DNA from 2 places in the Kitasatospora sp. NPDC048365 genome. Region 1 is predicted to be linked to the other one. Evidence: predicted binding sites of a transcription regulator. Region 1 holds the regulator's gene; the other holds the start of a gene.
What was found. The regulator HrcA, encoded in region 1, represses chaperone genes, less so after heat shock. The targets are predictions, from matches to a motif close to TTNGCACTCNGNNNNNCNGAGTGCNAA.

Region 2: the regulator HrcA is predicted to act here: its motif matches at 3,589-3,615, upstream of groL (chaperonin GroEL).

The regions. Positions count from the first base shown of each region.
Region 1 is NZ_JBICYJ010000015.1:116,886-123,629, forward strand. Features, by position in the region: gene ACGFX4_RS17645 (PDZ domain-containing protein) at 1-217, opposite strand, end outside; gene ACGFX4_RS17650 (16S rRNA (uracil(1498)-N(3))-methyltransferase) at 281-1,030, opposite strand; gene dnaJ (molecular chaperone DnaJ) at 1,122-2,261, opposite strand; gene hrcA (heat-inducible transcriptional repressor HrcA) at 2,333-3,406, opposite strand; gene htpX (zinc metalloprotease HtpX) at 3,593-4,510, shown strand; gene ACGFX4_RS17670 (hypothetical protein) at 4,591-5,181, shown strand; gene ACGFX4_RS17675 (hypothetical protein) at 5,186-5,536, opposite strand; gene ACGFX4_RS17680 (DUF2785 domain-containing protein) at 5,773-6,543, shown strand; gene ACGFX4_RS17685 (DUF3097 domain-containing protein) at 6,645-6,744, shown strand, end outside.
Region 2 is NZ_JBICYJ010000012.1:68,450-75,193, forward strand. Features, by position in the region: gene ACGFX4_RS14805 (glucosyl-3-phosphoglycerate synthase) at 1-880, opposite strand, end outside; SAM riboswitch class I at 1,020-1,152, shown strand; gene thrC (threonine synthase) at 1,170-2,453, shown strand; gene ACGFX4_RS14815 (MoaD/ThiS family protein) at 2,497-2,775, shown strand; gene ACGFX4_RS14820 (cold-shock protein) at 3,267-3,473, shown strand; gene groL (chaperonin GroEL) at 3,735-5,357, shown strand; gene ACGFX4_RS14830 (Uma2 family endonuclease) at 5,543-6,124, shown strand; gene ACGFX4_RS14835 (hypothetical protein) at 6,144-6,503, shown strand; gene ACGFX4_RS14840 (DUF4031 domain-containing protein) at 6,500-6,744, shown strand, end outside.

The DNA of each region.
Region 1 (6,744 bases):
CGTGCACCTCCGGCGCGCCGTCCCGCATCGAGGTGAAGGCGATGTGCCGACCGTCCGGCGAGAACCTCGGGTGCGCCACCGGCACCTGGTCCGCCGTCAGCCGCCAGGCCCGCCCACCCGCCACCGGGGCCAGCCAGACATCGTCCTCGGCAACGAAGGTGACCAGGTCACCGTGCACATGGGGATGGCGCAGGTAGCCGCGCTGAGAATCTGTCACATCCGCCACCATAGGCAGCCGGGGACGGTCCGGCCACGAATTCCGGCGTTCCGGAACGGCGCGCTACGCCCAGCGGCCGGTGCGGCCCAGCAGCAGGGCGCCCGCCGCGACACCCGCCGTGGACGTCCGCAGCACCGACGGCCCGAGCCGGTACGGCTGCGCACCCGCCTCGGCGAAGGCCGCCAGCTCCTCCGGGGCGACCCCGCCCTCCGGGCCGACGACCAGCACGATGTCCCCGCCGACCGGCAGCTCCGCCGCGGCCAGCGGTGCCGCGCCCTCCTCGTGCAGCACCGCGGCCAGCGCCGCCTGCTCCAGCAACGGGACCAGCTGACGGGTCGTCATCGCCTCGCGCACCTCGGGGAAGCGCAGCCGCCGCGACTGCTTGCCCGCCTCCCGCGCGGTCGCCCGCCACTTGGCCAGCGCCTTGGCGCCCCGGTCGCCCTTCCACTGGGTGATGCACCGGGACGCCGACCACGGGATCACCACGTCCACGCCGACCTCGGTCATCGTCTCGACGGCCAGCTCACCGCGGTCGCCCTTCGGCAGGGCCTGCACCACGACGATCCGCGGGCTCGGCTCCGGCTCCTCGCGGACCTCCGCCACGGCGACGTCCAGCGCGTCCTTGCCGTGCACGGCGGCGACCGTCCCGAACACGCCGAGCCCCAGCCCGTCCGCCAGCGTCACCGCCTCACCGGCCTCCAGCCGCTTCACCGCAACGGCGTGCCGCCCCTCCGCCCCCTCCAGACGCACCGTCGCCCCCGGCGCGACCCCGGCCAGCAGGGCGGTCTCGACGACGAACACCGGCGCAGTCATGACGAAGTACCTCTCTCGATGCGTAACGACAACAGGGCTCGGGGAACTGCGAGGCCGACCTCACAGTTCCCCGAGCCCCTGGAACGAGCTCCTACCGGCCGTTGAAGGCGTCCTTCAGGCGGGAGAACAGCCCCTGCTGGCCCGGCGCGAACTGGCCCGACGGACGCTCCTCCCCGCGCAGCATGGAGAGCCGCCGCAGCAGCTCCTCCTGCTCCGGGTCGAGCTTGGTCGGCGTCTGCACCTCGACATGCACTATCAGGTCGCCCCGGCCGCCCCCGCGCAGGTGCGTGATGCCGCGACCGTGCAGCGGGATCGACTGGCCGCTCTGGGTGCCGGGCCGGATGTCGACCTCCTCCAGCCCGTCGAGGGTCTGCAGCGGCACCTGGGTGCCGAGCGCGGCGGCGGTCATCGGGATGGTCACCGTGCAGTGCAGGTCGTCCCCGCGCCGCTGGAACACCTGGTGGGCGGTCTCGGCGATCTCGACGTAGAGGTCACCGGCGGGGCCGCCGCCGGGGCCGACCTCGCCCTCGCCGGCCAGCTGGATCCGGGTGCCGTTGTCGACACCGGCGGGGATCTTCACGGTCAGCGTGCGGCGGGCCCGGACGCGGCCGTCGCCGGCGCACTCGGGGCACGGGGTGGGCACCACGGTGCCGAAGCCCTGGCACTGCGGGCAGGGGCGGGAGGTCATGACCTGGCCCAGGAAGGACCGGGTGACCTGGGAGACCTCGCCCTTGCCGCGACACATGTCACAGGTCTGCGCGGAGGTGCCGGGGGCGGCGCCCTCGCCGTTGCAGGTGGTGCAGGTGACGGCGGTGTCGACCTGGAGTTCCTTGGTGGTGCCGAAGGCGGCCTCCTCCAGGGTGATCTCCAGGCGGATCATGGCGTCCTGGCCGCGGCGCGTCCGGGAGCGCGGACCGCGCTGGCCGGAGGCGGCGCCGAAGAAGGCGTCCATGATGTCGGAGAAGCCGAAGCCCGCCGCGCCCGCGCCGAACCCGCCCGCGCCGCCGCCGTTGGGCGACAGCGGGTCGCCGCCGAGGTCGTAGACCTGGCGCTTCTGCGGATCGGAGAGCACCTCGTAGGCGGCGTTGATCTCCTTGAACCGCTCCTGCGTCTTCGGGTCGGGGTTGACGTCCGGGTGCAGTTCGCGTGCGAGGCGTCGGAACGCCTTCTTGATCTCGTCCTGCCCCGCGTCGCGTCGGACGCCGAGTACCGCGTAGTAGTCCGTGGCCACCAAATGCTCCGGTTTGTTCCGCCTCTAGAAGTGCTTGCGATCGACTGCGCCGGCTCTGACCGGCATCCCTGCTACGACTCGGCCAGGATCTGACCCACGTACCGTGCCACCGCTCGCACCGCCCCCATTGTGCCCGGGTAATCCATCCGGGTCGGACCGATCACCCCGAGCTTTGCCACGCTCTGGTCGCCCGAACCGTAACCGACCGAGACCATCGAGGTGGAATTGAGCCCCTCGTACGCGATCTCGTGGCCGATCCGGACCGTCATCCCGGACTCCGCCGTCTCACCCAGGAGGCGGAGCAGGACGACCTGCTCCTCGAGCGCCTCCAGCACGGGCTGGACGGTGAGCGGGAAGTCGTGGCCGAAGCGGGTCAGGTTGGCGGTACCCGCCAGCATGATCCGCTCCTCGTTCTGCTCGGCGAGGGTCTCGAAGAGGGTGGCGAGCACGGCGCTGACGATCGGCCGTTCGACCTGCTCGAAGCCGGACGGCAGATCCTCCAGGATCACCGGGACCTCGGGCAGCGGACAGCCGCCGGCCATGCCGTTGAGCTTGGCGCGCAGGTCGCCGAGCAGGGTCTCGCCCACCGTGCCGGGACAGTCGACCAGCCGCTGCTCGACCCGGCCGGTGTTGGTGATCAGCACCAGCATCAGCTTGGTCGGGGTGATGGCGACCAACTCGATGTGCCGCACCGTGGAGCGGGTCAGCGAGGGGTACTGGACGACGGCGACCTGCCGGGTCAGCTGGGCGAGCAGCCGCACCGTGCGGGCGACCACGTCGTCCAGGTCGACGGCGCCCTCCAGGAAGTGCCGGATGGCGCGCCGCTCGGGCGCGGACATCGGCTTGACCTCGGCGAGCCGGTCGACGAACAGCCGGTAGCCCTTGTCGGTGGGGATCCGGCCCGCGCTGGTGTGCGGCTGCTGGATGTACCCGTCCTCCTCCAGCGCGGCCATGTCGTTGCGCACGGTGGCCGGGGAGACGCCCAGGTTGTGCCGCTCGACCAGGGCCTTGGAGCCGACCGGCTCCTCGGTGCCCACGTAGTCCTGGACGATCGCGCGCAGCACCGCGAGCCGCCGCTCGTCGAGCGGGCGGACAGACGGGCGGGCGTCGAACCGCCGAGCCTCGGGCTTGCCGTCCTCGGGCATGGCACGCACCTCCGTCTTCGTCCGTTGACCTGGTAGCCGTCCCCCGTCTGGCACTCCGGAAGGCAGAGTGCCAGGACCGTACCAGCCAGTGTAAGGCCCGGGTCCGACGGCAGGAACGGCCCGGCCACGTGATCCTCGTCCGAGTGGCAGCATCGAAGTCAGAAGGCACCTGAGGAGGAAGCGGCGATGTCGACGTCACAGCACTCCCGGTTCGCGCCCGACCGCGGCCTGACCGGGCGGATGGTCACCACGATGTTCCTGATCGGCCTGGTGTACGTGGGTTTCACCGGGCTGCTGATCGTGCTGCTGCGCGGCGCGTGGCCGCTGATCGTCCTGATCTCGGGCGGCCTGTTCGTCGCCCAGTTCTGGTTCAGCGACAAGATCACCGAACGGGCGATGGGCGCCCACGAGGTGACGCCCGAGCAGTACCCGCAGCTGCACGGCGCCGTCGACCGGCTCTGCGCCCTGGCCGACATGCCCAAACCCCGGGTGGCGGTCGCCGACAACGACATGCCGAACGCCTTCGCCACCGGCCGCAAACCCGAGAAGTCCGTGGTCTGCGTCACCACCGGCCTGCTGCGCCGGCTCGAACCGGAGGAGCTGGAGGGCGTCCTCGCCCACGAGCTCTCGCACGTCGCCCACCGGGACGTCGCGGTGATGACGGTGGCCGGATTCCTGGGCGTGCTGGCCGGGGCGATCACCCGGATGGCCCTGTACGGCGGATTCGTCGGCTCCAACCGGAACAGCAACGACTCCAACGCCGCAATCGCGGCACTGATCGTCCCGCTGGTGGCCATGGTGGTGTACGCGATCAGCTTCCTGCTCACCCGGCTGCTCTCCCGCTACCGGGAACTCGCCGCCGACCGGGCCGCCGCCCAGCTGACCGGCCGGCCCAGCGCGCTGGCCTCCGCCCTGACCAAGGTCAGCGGGCAGATCGCCGCCATCCCCACCAAGGACCTGCGCCAGGCCCAGCCGTACAACGCCTTCTACTTCGCCCCCGCGCTGAGCGCCCGCGAGGCCGCCGGCCAGCTGTTCTCCACCCACCCGACGCTGGAGCGGCGGCTGGAGCAGCTGGAGAAGATCTCCACCGAACTCGGCCACTGAAGCCGACCTGAACCCGGCCGGCCCGGCCACCGAGCCCCGATCCGCGAGGATCGGTCCTCGCGGACCCGAGAGGACCTGAGATGGGATTCCTGGACGCCCTGTTCGGCCGCTCCAAGCCGGTCAAGCCCGACCTGGACCAGCTGTTCGCCGTCCCCTCCGCCGCGCTCACCCTGGAGGCCGCGTCCGGCTTCCGGCCGACCGGTCTCGGGTCGGTGTGCTTCGCCGCCGTCGAGGGCGGGGCGTTCGCCGACGTCCAGACGCAGGTCCGCGAGCTCCTGGACGCCGACACCGCGCGCGGCGGCGTCCCGGTCGAGGTCTCCCAGGACTCCTACGGCTACACCTGGCTGCTCGCCCGCCACACCCCCGAGGAGATCGCCGACCTGGTCAACGACCTGCACGCGGTCAACAGCGAGCTGGAGGCGAACGGCTTCGGACCGCAGCTGCTCTGCTCGATCGTCGCGTTCCGCAACCCCGCGGGGCAGTCCCTCGGCCTGGTCTACCTCTACAAGCGCGGCACCTTCTACCCGTTCGCCCCGATGCCGGGCGGCGGCGAGAAGCGCAACAGCCCGGTCGAGCTCCAGGCCAAGGGCCTGCTCACCAACGACCTCCGGGTCGAACAGGACCTCTCCCGCTGGTTCCCCGTCTGGGGCGCCCCGGGCCTGACGGACTAGCCCCTCACGCCGGCCCGGGCCGGGCCGGTGGCAGGTGCGGGCACGGGCCCGCGTCCGGGGCGACCGTGGAGCGGGCCGGCCACGGCGGGAAGTCGGGCGCCGGCAGGCCGGCGGCCAGCGCGTTCCACCGGTCCACCCAGGGCTGCGCCAGCTCCGGACAGCACCACACCCGGTTCCAGCCCCAGTACCAGCCGTCCGCCCGCACCCTCTGCACCGCCGGGCTGTGGACGCCCTTGACCCGGAAGTTCTCCAGGTGCCGCCGGAAAATGATCAGGGAGATCTGCCGCCTGCGCCCACCGCGGTGGACCCCGATCACCTGCACCTGCTCGTCCTCGTCCGCGTAGCGGGGAGGCACCACCCACAGCCTCGCCCCCGGAGCGAAGTGCTTCAGCCCCGACTCCGTTCGGGCACCGCCGGGCCCGTGCGTGGTCGACCGGGCCACATTGGCCACCACGCCCCACTCCAGGGGCCCACCCGTCGCTTCGTCCGGTTCCGTCACACCGAGAAGTATCGACGGGCCGCGTCGCGGGCCGCCGCCCGCCTCCGGGTATTCCCTCGCCGCCGCTTCCCCGGCCGGACTAGAGTCCGCCCGTGACCGATTGGGACCTTCTGGAAGCCGCCGCCCCCTCCGCCGAGTCCGTCGCGGTGGCGAGTGCCGCACTGCGCTCGCCCGACCCGGTGGAGCGCGACGAGCGGGCCTACCCGCTGCTGGCGCGCTGGGTGCCCGAGCTGGCGCCCGAGGCGCGACTGGCCCTCGGGGACGAGCTGGCCGAACGCTTCGACGATCCGGAGATCCAGGCCCGGACGTTCGCACCCCTGGTCCTGGCGAAGCTCGTCCGGGCCGGTGCGTACCGGCCGCAGTGGCTGGCGGCGTTCGGCCGCTGGTACCCCGCCGAGACCGACCTGCGCGGGTGGGACCCGGCGCTGGGGTGGCTGCACGCGGTCGCGCACGGCGCCGACCTGCTGCGCGCCTTCGGCGAGCACCCCGAGGTGGACCCGGCCGAGCCGCTCGCCCTCGGCGCAGCCCGACTGCTCGCACCGACCGACCACGTGTGGGACGCGATGGAGGACGACCGGCTCGGCTTCGCGCTGGCCCTCACCCTGACCCGCGAGGAGCTGGCCGAGGACCGGGCGGTGGCCTGGCTGGACCGGATCGCGGAGGTCTTCGCCACCGGCGAGCCCGGCCCGATGCCGCCGTTCGCCTCCAACACGCTGCGCACCCTGCGCGTGCTCTACCTGCTCGCCGACCGCGGGGTCCGCCCGGACTGGGTCGGTGGCGAGGTACGGGCGCTCCCCCACGGCGAGGCGGTCAAGCAGCGGATCGCCGAGGTACTGGCGATCGCCGCGCCCTACCCGGGGTGAGGGCAGGCCGGTGCGAGGTGTGTGGGGTGCAGGTGTGTGGGGTGCGCCGGGTGTGCGGGTCTCCCGGGTGACGGCCGGTCAGCGGCCGTAGACTCGGTCAGATGCGCAGCAGGAGTTACGGGCCGGATCTGACCCCGCCGTGGAAGAAGCAGCAGCCCGCGCCCGAGGTGGCGGCCGAACGCGACCTGGTCGTGGAGGAAG
Region 2 (6,744 bases), on a different contig from region 1:
CCAGGTCGGTGGAGGCCTTGAGGCGGTGGGTGCGGTCGAGCCGTTCCAGCGCGGTGCGGTAGATGGTGGCGGCCATCCGGCCGAGCGCCTGGCCGTCCTGGTGGCGGTGGTGCCGGACGCCCACGTCGACCTGGGCGAGGGCGTCCAGGCCGACCTCGTCGAGGGCGTCGACCAGCAGGCCGAGCTCGACGCCGTAGCCGGTGGGGAAGGGCAGCCGCTCCAGCAGCGAGCGGCGCGCCGCGTACTCGCCGCCGAGCGGCTGGACGAAGCCGGCCAGCTGCGGCCAGTGCAGGTTGAGCAGCGGCCGGGCGACCAGCTCGGTGACCCGTCCGCCGCCCGCCGGGACGACCGCGCCGTCCGTCTCCAGCGGCCGGTCGTACATGGCCTTGACCAGCTGGATCGCCGGATCGGTGAGCAGCGGCCCGACGATCCCGGGGACCAGGGCGGGGTCGAACTCGCGCAGGTCGGCGTCGACGAAACAGACGATCTCGCCGGAGGTGACCAGCAGGGAGCGCCAGAGCACCTCGCCCTTGCCGGTCTCGGCGGGGATCCGGGGGAGTATCGCGTCCCGGTGGACGACGCGGGCGCCGGCCGCGGCGGCGGTCTCGGCGGTGCGGTCCACCGAACCGGAGTCGACCACCACCAGTTCGTCCACCAGCGGCGCCTTCTCCATCAGCTCGGTGCGGATCGCGGAGACGATCTCGCCGACCGTGGGCTCCTCGTCGAGGGCGGGCAGCACCACGCTGACGGTGCCGGCCGCCCCGGCGGCGCGCTTGGCGGCGAGCAGCTGCTCCAGCGGCCGGTCGGCGGCCGTCCAGGAGCGGCGGCGCAGCCAGTCGGCCACCTCCGGGAGGACCCCCAGGTCATGCTCGGCGGGCAAGATCTCACTCCCTCGTCGGGTCTGTCTCGGGTGTCGGACGGTATGCGGTCGCCGTCCGGGCCTTCGGATACAGTCTTCGTACTGCGATCAGACCTTCGCACGCCGGGGTCGCCCGCAGCGCATGACCACAACTTCACAGAGCTCATCCAGAGGGACTGAGGGAACGGCCCGTTGAAGTCCCGGCAACCCTCCCGCGCGGCTTTCGCAGGCCCCCGCGGGACCAGGTGCCAATTCCGTCCTGTGGCGCGCCCGCGCCATGGGGAAGATGAGGAGAGAGGCCTCCGCCATCATGGCTACCGCTACCCCTGCACCCTCGACGTCCGTCGACCTCGGCCCCGCCGCCGCGCTGTCCTGTCGCGAGTGCGGCACCCGCTTCCCGCTCGGCCCGAGCTTCGCGTGCCTGGAGTGTTTCGGCCCGCTGGAGATCGCCTACGACTACGGCTCGTACGAGGCCGAGGAGCTCCGCAAGCGGATCGAGGCCGGTCCGACCAGCATCTGGCGGTACGCGCCGCTGCTGCCCGTCCCGGCCGACGTCGCCGAGAAGCCGAACCTGAACCCGGGCTGGACCCCGCTGGTCAAGGCCGACAACCTGGGCCGCGAGCTGGGCTTCACCGCGCAGCTGCACATCAAGGACGACTCGGGCAACCCGACCCACTCCTTCAAGGACCGGGTGGTCGCCTGCGCGATCGAGGCCGCCCGCGCCTTCGACTTCACCACCCTCTCCTGCTCCTCGACCGGCAACCTGGCCGGCGCGGTGGGCGCGGCCGCCGCCCGGGCCGGCTTCAAGTCCTGCCTGTTCATCCCGCACGACCTGGAGCAGGGCAAGGTCGTGATGGCCGGTGTCTACGGCGGCGAGCTGGTCGGCATCGACGGCAACTACGACGACGTGAACCGCTTCTGCTCCGAGCTGATCGGCGACCCGGCCGGCGAGGGCTGGGGCTTCGTCAACGTCAACCTCCGCCCGTACTACGGCGAGGGCTCCAAGACCCTGGCGTTCGAGATCTGCGAGCAGCTCGGCTGGCGGCTGCCGGAGCAGATCGTCATCCCGATCGCCTCGGGCTCCCAGCTCACCAAGATCGACAAGGGCCTGCAGGAGCTGATCAAGCTCGGCCTGGTCGAGGACCGGCCGTACAAGATCTTCGGCGCCCAGGCCGAGGGCTGCTCCCCGGTCTCCGCCGCGTACAAGGCCGGCCACGACGTGATCCGCCCGGTCAAGCCGAACACCATCGCCAAGTCGCTGGCGATCGGCAACCCGGCCGACGGCCCGTACGTGCTGGACATCGCCCGCCGCACCGGCGGCGCCGTCGAGGACGTCACCGACGCCCAGGTGGTCGAGGCGATCAAGCTGCTGGCCCGCACCGAGGGCATCTTCGCCGAGACCGCGGGCGGCGTGACCGTCGGCGTGCTCAAGAAGCTGGTCGAGACGGGTCAGCTGGACCCGTCGAAGGAGACCGTCGCGATCAACACCGGCGACGGCCTGAAGACCCTGGACGCCGTCTCCGACGCCGGGATGACCGCCGTCATCAAGCCGTCGCTGGAGTCCTTCCGCGCCGCCGGCCTCGCCACCGCCTGACCTGCCCCCTCGCCGCCCCCCGCTCGACCCAAGGAGTGCCCGCATGAGCGCCACCGTCCGCATCCCGACCATCCTGCGCACCTACACCGGCGGCGCCGCCGAGGTCACCGCCGAGGGCGACACCCTGGCCGCCGTGATCGCGGACCTGGAGGCCAACCACACCGGCATCTCCGCCCGCATCCTGGACGACGCCGGCGCGCTGCGCCGCTTCGTCAACGTCTACGTCAACGACGACGACGTGCGCTTCGCCGAGGGCCTGGCGACCGAGATCAAGGACGGCGCGTCCGTCTCGATCATCCCCGCGGTGGCCGGCGGCTGCTGAGCCACCGTCACTCGCCCATTAGCGCCTGAGAGCCGCCGTCGGGGCCGGAACCTGGATTTCCGGTCCGGACGGCGGCTCTCGGCATTGCCCGCGGGAATTCCCGCACGTCGGGAGGTATAGAGTGCGAACGCCCGCACTCTGCGCGGCCCGTCGCGGGTCGGGTACGCAGGGCCTGTCCGGCCGCTGAGACGGACCTGGGACAGTGCGGCCCCGATCCTGTCAGGTCGTCGTCAGGATTCTCCGAGGGATATGCGGTGATCGGTCCGTTATGTCCCCTGTGAATTGCCGTGGATGCGGCTTTCATCCCGTCATATCCCTTGTCGGGGACGGTGATTTCCCGGAAGTTGACCCTGTTGCAGAGGGCACTTATCCGGATACATTCAGCCGCGACAAGGCTTGCCTCCGGGGGGGTTCCCCAGGCCGGCCTTCAGACCTTGGGCCCGCGGCGTGCGGGTCCGTGAAGGGCCAGCACAGCACTAGGGGAGTTCGGAATGGCTCAGGGCACCGTCAAGTGGTTCAACGCCGAGAAGGGCTACGGCTTCATCGCGGTCGACGGTGGTGCGGACGTGTTCGTCCACTACAGCGCGATCCAGATGGACGGCTACCGCACCCTCGAAGAGGGCCAGCGGGTTGAGTTCGAGATCTCGCAGGGGCAGAAGGGTCCGCAGGCGGACATGGTCCGTTCGCCCGAGGCCTGATCCCCTCAGCACCACGCAGCAGGCCCGCACGGCTCGTCCGTGCGGGCCTGCGGCATGCCCGGGACATCTGCCGAACGGGCTTGCACTCGCCACCCCAGAGTGCTAATCATTGGCGTTAGCACTCACAGTGTGAGAGTGATAAGCGGACCGGGTCGGTGAGGCCTCGGGAGCGGTAGGGGACGAGACCCCCGCTCGCTGGGCCGTCCGTCGCGGGCACCCCTTGGTCCGAGCAGTCGACCGTGTCCCGGAGGACCACTTCTGATGGCCAAGATCATCGCCTTTGACGAGGAAGCCCGCCGCGGCCTTGAGCGTGGCATGAACCAGCTTGCCGACGCAGTGAAGGTCACGCTCGGCCCCAAGGGTCGCAACGTCGTCCTGGAGAAGAAGTGGGGCGCCCCCACGATCACCAACGACGGTGTCTCCATCGCCAAGGAGATCGAGCTCGAGGACCCCTACGAGAAGATCGGCGCGGAGCTCGTCAAGGAGGTCGCCAAGAAGACCGACGACGTCGCGGGTGACGGCACCACCACCGCCACCGTGCTCGCCCAGGCCCTGGTCAAGGAAGGCCTGCGCAACGTCGCCGCCGGCGCCAACCCGATGGCCCTCAAGCGCGGCATCGAGAAGGCCGTCGCCGCCGTCTCCGACCAGCTCCTGGCCCAGGCCAAGGACGTGGAGACCAAGGAGCAGATCGCCTCCACCGCCTCCATCTCCGCCGCCGACACCCAGATCGGCGAGCTCATCGCCGAGGCCATGGACAAGGTCGGCAAGGAAGGCGTCATCACCGTCGAGGAGAGCAACACCTTCGGTCTGGAGCTCGAGCTCACCGAGGGCATGCGCTTCGACAAGGGCTACATCTCCGCGTACTTCGCGACCGACCTGGAGCGCATGGAGTCCTCCTTCGAGGACCCGTACATCCTGATCGCCAACTCCAAGATCTCCTCGGTCAAGGACCTGCTCCCGCTGCTGGAGAAGGTCATGCAGAGCGGCAAGCCGCTCGTCATCATCGCCGAGGACGTCGAGGGCGAGGCCCTGTCGACCCTGGTCGTGAACAAGATCCGCGGCACCTTCAAGTCCGTCGCCGTCAAGGCCCCGGGCTTCGGCGACCGCCGCAAGGCCATGCTCGGCGACATCGCCATCCTCACCGGCGGCACCGTGATCTCCGAGGAGGTCGGCCTCAAGCTCGAGAACGCGGGCCTCGACCTGCTGGGCACCGCCCGCAAGGTGGTCATCACCAAGGACGAGACCACCATCGTCGACGGTGGCGGCGACAGCGAGCAGGTCGCCGGCCGGGTCAACCAGATCCGCGCCGAGATCGAGAACAGCGACTCGGACTACGACCGCGAGAAGCTCCAGGAGCGCCTCGCCAAGCTGGCCGGCGGCGTGGCCGTCATCAAGGCCGGCGCGGCCACCGAGGTGGAGCTCAAGGAGCGCAAGCACCGCATCGAGGACGCCGTCCGCAACGCCAAGGCCGCCGTCGAGGAGGGCATCGTCGCCGGTGGTGGCGTCGCCCTGCTGCAGGCCGGTGTCGCGTTCGACAAGCTGGAGCTGGACGGCGACGAGGCCACCGGTGCCAACATCGTCCGCGTGGCGCTCGAGGCCCCGATCAAGCAGATCGCGACCAACGCCGGTCTCGAGGGCGGCGTCGTGGTGGAGAAGGTGCGCAACCTCCCCGCCGGCCACGGCCTGAACGCCGCGACCAACGAGTACGTCGACCTGATCGCCCAGGGCATCATCGACCCGGCGAAGGTCACCCGCTCCGCGCTGCAGAACGCCGCCTCCATCGCGGCCCTGTTCCTCACCACCGAGGCCGTCATCGCCGACAAGCCGGAGAAGGCCTCCGCGGCCGCCGGCGGCGGCATGCCGGGCGGTGACATGGACTTCTGATCCTCCGGGATCGGCGAGTTCTGATCGTCCACGAGGGCGGTCCCCGTTTCGACGGGGGCCGCCCTCGCGGCGTTCTCGCCCCGCTCACCCGACCGTGGGACGCTGGCCGCATGAGCGGTTTCGGGGCCTCCGGAGGTCCGTACAGTGACGGCCAGGAGCGTCGGGCTGAGGAAGGGAGGCCGCCGGTGACTGCGATGTCGGTCGAGCCGGGGCGTCAGTGGGACTACCTGCTGAACACCTGGCTGGAGCTGGACGTCCCCGAGGGATGGCGCGCGGAGATCGACGAGGGGGAGATCCGCTTGGTGCCGCCGCCCAACGTGGGCCACAACGTGATCGCCGGGAAGGTGCACCGGGCGCTGCTCGAGTGCCTTCCGCCAGAGGTGGGTGTCTACCAGACCCTGGGCACGGAGATCGTCCCGCTGGAGAAGCTGTACGTGCCGGACCTGGTGGTGGTGGACGACGCTCGCCTGGTTGCCCGGGAGGCGTCCATCGACGCGGCCGGGCTGCTGATGGCGGTGGAGATCACCTCGAAGCGCACCGCCCGGCTCGACCGCACCAAGAAGCTCTGGGCGTACGGTCACGCGCCGGTTCCGCTCTTCCTGCTGGTCGACCGTTTCGACGAGGACGGGCCGACCGTGACCGTGTTCTCCGACCCGGACCAGGGCAGGTACCAGCGGGGTGTCCGTACCCCGTTCGGGCAGCCGGTGGAGTTGCCGGAGCCGTTCGGGATCGAGCTGAGCACCGAGGGGTTCCCGGCGGCCAAGTGAGCTGCGCGAGAATGGGGGGATGGCCAGTACCGAGATCGAAACCGCCCTGCACAGCGCCCGGGCGCTGATCCTTGCCGACCTGACCGCCCGGGACGTGGCGGACGCGGCCGTGGTGTCGCTGGTCGAGGACGCCGTGACGCACCGGCGGTGGTGGGTGGAGCAGTGGCCGGAGGGCACCGAGTACGTGCTCGGGCTGGTGGCGCAGGACGTCCAGGACGCGCTGCTGGAGCAGTACGGGCGGTGGCCGCTGTGCGCGGCCTGCGCGGCGGAGGAGGACGACCCGCACGCGCTGAGCGTGGAGCCGGAGCTGGGGCCCGACCCGCACTGGGTGTGCGGCAAGCGCGGCGTGGTGGTGGCGCCGGTCGGGGAGCTGGCGTGATCCTGATCGACCCGCCGAACTGGCCCGGGCACGGCAAGTGGTGGTCGCACCTGGTGAGCGACGTGTCGTACGAGGAGCTGCACGCCTTCGCGGAGCGTCTGGGCGCGCCCGCGAAGGGCTTCGAGCGGGACCACTACGACATCCCGGCGGCGTGGTACGCGAAGGCGGTGGCGCTGGGCGCCGAGCCGGTGGGCAGCAAGGAGCTGGTGGCCCGGCTGACCGCCGCCGGGCTGCGGCGGCG